Regions from separate parts of the Vibrio sp. 10N.261.51.F12 genome, predicted to be linked through region 1. Evidence: riboswitches for the same ligand, from Rfam matches in the RefSeq annotation. Region 1 holds a riboswitch; the other holds the start of a gene.
What was found. Region 1 has a riboswitch for lysine ahead of lysC (lysine-sensitive aspartokinase 3). Riboswitches for the same ligand answer to the same signal wherever they lie in the genome.
Positions count from the first base shown of each region.

Region 2: it holds a riboswitch for lysine, as region 1 does, so the genes downstream of both, AB4405_RS09225 (Na+/H+ antiporter NhaC family protein) here and lysC (lysine-sensitive aspartokinase 3) in region 1, are expected to answer to the same signal.

Region 1 covers NZ_JBFROV010000009.1:67-3,249, forward strand. The annotation lists tRNA gene AB4405_RS04770 (tRNA-Asp) at 15-91, shown strand; gene lysC (lysine-sensitive aspartokinase 3) at 285-1,634, opposite strand; lysine riboswitch at 1,734-1,910, opposite strand; gene AB4405_RS04780 (alanine--glyoxylate aminotransferase family protein) at 2,087-3,183, shown strand, end outside.
Region 2 covers NZ_JBFROV010000014.1:431,159-434,341, reverse strand. The annotation lists gene AB4405_RS09235 (inosine/guanosine kinase) at 1-271, shown strand, start outside; gene AB4405_RS09230 (H-NS family nucleoid-associated regulatory protein) at 332-739, opposite strand; lysine riboswitch at 1,423-1,605, shown strand; gene AB4405_RS09225 (Na+/H+ antiporter NhaC family protein) at 1,720-3,183, shown strand, end outside.

The DNA of each region.
Region 1 (3,183 bases):
TGAATAGACACTGCGGAGTGGTAGTTCAGTTGGTTAGAATACCGGCCTGTCACGCCGGGGGTCGCGGGTTCGAGTCCCGTCCACTCCGCCACTTATACTAAGCCCTAGTCGAAAGACTAGGGCTTTTTTACGTCTGTACAAAATAAAAATTAAGATTATTAGTCTTAAAGTACTTATTTTCACATAGTCGTTGATGTCTGTGAGCGCTATTAATGTTAAGTGTTAAAAAAGCTCAAGTGGGTAGCTTGAGCTTAGGTTTAATGACGACTAGGTTCTACGTTACATTATTCAAATAGGTCGACGTGCAGCCTTCTCACGGCCTCTTTTGCCACTTCGGCATCAAGTAAGAAACATAAATTATGTGGACTTGCTCCGTAACAAATCATGCGAAGGTTAAATGCTTCGAGCGTGCCAAACACTGCTTTCGCAGATCCTTTCTTCTCGCTCATTTTATTACCAATTAAGGCTACTAGGCTCAGGCCTTGTTTGACTTCTACCGTACAGAGCTCTTCTAATTCTTGTTTTACATCGGCGGGTAGTTCAGGTGCGTGACCACTTGTGTCGGTCTGATCGAGTGTTAATGAGACGCTTACTTCTGATGTGGTGATAAGATCAACGGAGATCTTATGCTTGGCAAGTATCGTGAAAACGTCTGCCAAAAATCCATAGGCTTGGAACATTTTAGGGTTACGTAGCGTAACCATCGTCTGATTATTACGAAGCGCTAGTGCTCTGAATAGAGGCGCGCTTTCTACAGTTTGACGAACCCAAGTTCCACCGTCTTGTGGTGCTTTAGATGAGCCCACAAAAACTGGAATTTGATGCCTTAACGCTGGTAAAAGAGTGGATGGGTGCAAGATTTTGGCACCAAAGTTAGCCATTTCAGAGGCTTCGCTAAAGCTAATCTCAGGGATTGGACGAGCATTGGGGGCAATTCTAGGGTCGGTTGTATAGATACCAGGGACATCAGTCCAGATTTCTAGCCCACTTGCTTCGACTGCTTCCGCAATAAGTGCTGCACTATAATCACTTCCTCCGCGACCTAGCGTTGTGGTCTCTCCATCAGCATCAGCACCAATGAACCCTTGTGTAATTACAACATGTTCCTGACATAAAGGGATTAGCTTGGTGTCTGCGAGTATTTTTGTTGCTTCAAGGTCTGGCTCGGCTTTTCCGTAGTTATTATCTGTTCTTAGTACTTCACGAATATCAAATCGAATCGCGTTGATGCCACGTTCTTTCATAAGTTGTGAAAGGATGTGTGTTGACATTCTTTCACCACAAGCCACTAGGTGGTCGGTCAGTTTTGCGGTGACATCGATGCATGCTACTTCAGATAAAGTGGTGATTTTCTCTATGAGTGCATTAATACGATCTTTAATTGAGCTCGCGTCATTTAGGCTATCCATAATGTTGTCATGGATAGATCTTAGTTTATCGATAAGCTCTGCTCTTCGGGCATCATCTTTTACGCCGTTAGCAAGCTCTACCAATATATTCGTCACGCCTGAACATGCACTAATGACCACCAGTTTTGTTTCAGGGTTATTTTCGATAATTTCAGCACAACGGCTCATTGCTTCGAAGTTGGCTACGCTTGTGCCACCAAATTTAGCTACATTGAATGCGCTCACAGTTTTCTCCAGGATTTCCAAATGTAATATCATGGGCAATTGCCCAACGTCCGATGTTTTGAAGAGAAATTAAGAGTAGAGGAATACAACAGTAGAATAGACCTCAGAAGCTCTTCACCAATGTGCTTGGTGACAGTTAAAGGGATTCAGCCCGTTTAACCGATAAACTAACTCATCAAATTTAGCTTATCTCGGCACTGCTCCCCATGGGTGATATGTATTGGAGTTGAAGCTCCACATTGTCACTTGCCTGGGCAGTGCTCCTCTTCTGCTTGATAGCGTGTTTATTCAACGTTTTTACAATGAAAATGTCAATGAAGAACGTGTAAATTAATAAAAATACTAGAAAGCAAAGTTGTTGCGAAATTGTTGATTTAAGATGCGTTGTAGAACAAACTATTTATCCTTAGAGATCTTTTACTCATTATTATTAGAAAATAAAAGGATTTGTTATGACCATCTCTAGCTTTATCCCTCCACATCGAACGCTTATGGGACCGGGCCCCTCTGATATCTCACCACAAGTTTTACAAGCATTGAGCCGTCCGACAATTGGCCACCTCGACCCGTTGTTTATCGGAATGATGGATGAGCTTAAGGTGTTGCTCAAATATGCGTTTCAGACAGAGAATGACTTTACTATTGCTGTTTCTGCTCCTGGAAGCGCTGGTATGGAAACGTGCTTTGTCAATTTGATTGAGCCTGGGGATAAGGTCATTGTCTGTCGTAACGGCGTGTTTGGCGACCGCATGAGAGAAAATGTGGTTCGCTGTGGCGGGCAAGCCATTGTTGTTGATGACGAATGGGGGCAGCCAGTTTCTATTGATAAAGTCGAACGAGCGATCGAAGAAAACCCTGATGCGGTCTTATTAGCCTTTGTACATGCTGAAACTTCTACGGGTGCGGTGAGCGATGCAAAGCGCCTAGGACAGATAGCAAAGAAAAATAATATGCTGACGATAGTCGATGCCGTGACTTCGTTAGGTGGCGTACCTTTGCTTGTTGATGAGTGGCAACTCGATGCGGTTTATTCAGGTAGCCAAAAATGTCTTTCATGCGTCCCTGGTTTATCACCAGTGACACTCTCACCTTTGGCGATTGAAAGTATCAAAACTCGGAAAACGCCGGTGCAAAGTTGGTTTCTAGACCAAAGTTTAGTGTTGGGGTATTGGAGCGGTGAAGGAAAGCGAAGTTACCACCATACTGCACCCGTCAACAGCTTATATGCACTGCACGAATCGCTAGTACTGTTGAAAAATGAAGGGCTTGAGCGCGCGTGGCAACGACACAAAGACATGCACTTATTATTGGCTGATGGTTTAGAGAAACTTGGGCTAACTTTTGTCGTCGAGAAAGAAAGCCGATTGCCTCAACTTAACGCCGTTTATTTTCCTGAGGGTGTCAATGACGCTGCTGTTCGTCAACAGCTTTTAGAAGAGTATAACCTGGAGATTGGTTCAGGCTTAGGCGCGCTTGCCGGTAAGGCATGGCGGATAGGGCTAATGGGGTATGCGGCACGCAAAGAAAACGTAGCGTTGTGCTTAAAAGC
Region 2 (3,183 bases), on a different contig from region 1:
CGGACCAGAGAAAATTAAAAATACCAATGGTGCGGGTGATGCTGCGCTTTCAGCCCTACTGCATGACATGGCAGCAAATAAACACCATAAAGAAAACGTGCCTAATTCAAGCAAGCATCAGCATCAATTTTTAACGTACTCTTCTTTTTCTCAGGTATGCAAATACTCTAATAGAGCAAGCTATGAAGTATTGGTTCAGCATTCACCACGCTTATCACGAGGTTTGCCGGAAAGAGAAGATAGCTTAGAAGAAGCATACTGGGAAAGATAATAAAAAAGCGCCGTAAAGGCGCTTTTTTTTATATGTCTTTAAACACAATAGAATACGTGATTAAAGCTCAAATTCTTCTAGAGATTTACCTGCATCTAACGCGGCTTGGATTATTGATGGAGTACGGCCTTGGCCTGTCCATGTTTTTTCTGCGCCGTTGTCATCAAGGTATTTGTATTTAGCAGGACGCGGTGCACGTTTGCTTTTGTTTTTCGCTTTAGATTCACCAGATAATGCAGCGATTAGGTCTTCAACATCGATACCATCTTTAGCAATCATCTGTGCGTATTCGCTCAGTTTAGCTTCACGAGCTTCTCTTTCTGCTCGTTCTTCTTCATCAGACTCTCGTCTTTCAGTGACAACAATAGTAAGTTTTTCTAGTGCTTCTTCTAATTGCTCAACCGTTAGTTCACGAGCAAATGCACGTAGGCTACGAATATTAAGCAATGTTTTTGTTAATTCAGACATGACAATTCCCATGATTTTGTTTCGTTCGGCTTTAATAATAAACTTCATCGGCCATATTGACAATGAATTAGGTGTAACAAAAGTGAAAATATAATAATCTTTACACAAAATTGATAAAACTAAGAAAGATTACTTTAAGTGTTACTAATGATTACAGATGAATTTATTTAGAGACTGATGTTCACGGTATGACATTCATTAGAATGGGTTATTGATGTTTGGTTTTGTTGCATATTAATTGCAAAAAATCTTTAGTTATAAAGTTTAGTTTATAAATCTAAGTCGCTAACGGAACTTATTTGAAACGCAAATGTCCATCGCAGATATCGAAAATGTAATGGAATACCTATTATATTGATAGCCCAAAGCACAATACTAACTGCGCTCGCGCGATTAAGTCATGCTATAAGTTCACTATTAAAGTGGTATCGACATATAAAGAGGCATCAACATCGTTATTAACGTTGTTATCTTTTGCTCAATTGCCGGTCTTTTATTCCGCGAAAAACTTTCCTCCAACCTAGGCGAATGATGCCTGAATTAGCCTAGGTAATAAGGCGTAACAACCTCTTCACAACATTGATGTTGCAATTAACAGTTCGATAAGTACAATGGCGCGCACCTAATGCAAAAGTAAGAACATTCCTCTAACTGTGAGCTTATAAGTTAGTCGATGATTTTGCTTTTGATGTAGAGGTGCGACTGCGAAAAGTACTTGTCGTTGGGGTGATGCCAATGAACGACAACAAAAGGCGCGGTCGCCGAAGTGAGAATAGAAGATCAAACTATCTTGCTGGTGTTGTCTCTGAAAGGAACAACACTGCCATAGTCTATTATTTGTTAAACTATGGAGCGCTACTGTGGGGGTTGGAAAAGCAATCGCTTTTCTTTCGCTTATTCAACATTATGTTGAAATCTATGTGTTACACGCATGTCTGCAGTAGATCTCTGACCATAATTAAAACTGGTTTCTGAAGATCATGAACTTAATCGATTTTGCTTCCTCACCATTGTCATTGCTACCGCCGCTCGTAGCTTTGAGTTTGGCTATCATCACACGTCGTGTTTTACTCTCATTAGGAGTAGGTATTGTTTTAGGTGCCTTCCTTCTAAATGATTACTCTGTTGCCAATGCTGCAGGCTATGTCTTTGATACTGTTTCTGGTGTCGTAATAGAAGACGGCAGCCTGAATATCTGGAATATGAGTATTGTTGGTTTCTTGCTGCTGTTGGGCATGATGACTGCACTATTAACCTTATCCGGCGGAACTAAAGCGTTTGCCGAATGGGCTCAGTCTCGAGTTAAAAGTAAACGCGGTTCAAAACTGCTTGCCGCTTGCCTTGGTGTGTTTATTTTTGTCGATGACTATTTTAATAGTCTAGCGGTGGGAGCTATCTCCCGCCCTGTGACAGACCGCTTTTATGTGTCTCGTGCTAAGTTGGCGTACATTCTTGATTCAACGGCCGCACCAATGTGTGTATTGATGCCCGCTTCAAGTTGGGGTGCATACATCATGACGATTGTCAGTGGTATCTTAATTAGTCATGGTATTACTGAGTATTCCGCAATTGGTGCTTATGTTCGTTTAATACCGATGAACTTTTATGCCGTCTTTGCGCTGTTAATGGTATTCGCCGTCGCCTGGTTCCAACTGGACGTTGGCCCAATGCGTAAGCATGAGTTACGAGCGAAGCAGGGCATTGGCTTTGATCACGACAAAGACAATGACACAAAAGAAGCACATGAATTAAATGAAGAACTCGACATCAAAGAGAGTGATTTTGGTTCGGTGTCGGATCTTGTGCTACCTATCCTTGTTTTAATCTTTGCCATGATAGGTGCAATGTTATTTACCGGCAGTCAAGCACTCGCTTCTGATGGTTTACCATTTAACTTACTTGGTGCGTTTGAAAACACTGATGTAGGCATGTCGTTGATTTATGGCGGCAGTGCCGGTCTTGCAACAGCCGTGTTTACTGTGGTTAAGCAAAAATTAGCCTTTAAAGATATCGCGATAACCATGTGGATCGGTGCTAAATCGATGTTCGGTGCGATTCTCATTTTGTTCTTTGCTTGGTCCATTGGTTCAGTCATTGGTGATATGAAAACGGGTGCTTACCTGTCATCAACGGTTCAAGGCAGTATCGATGTTCATTGGTTACCTGTCATTTTGTTCTTATTGGCTGGCTTGATGGCATTCTCGACAGGAACGTCATGGGGCACATTTGGCATTATGCTGCCTATCGCAGGTGATATGGCTGGTGCGACGGATATCACGATGATGCTACCGATGTTAGGTGCAGTGCTTGCGGGCTCTGTATTTGGAGACCACTGTTCACCAATTTCCGACACAACGATTCTGTCATCAACCGGAGCACGTTGTAATCATATTGATCACGTATCCACTCAGTTGCCTTATGCATTGTCGGTAGCCGTCGTATCT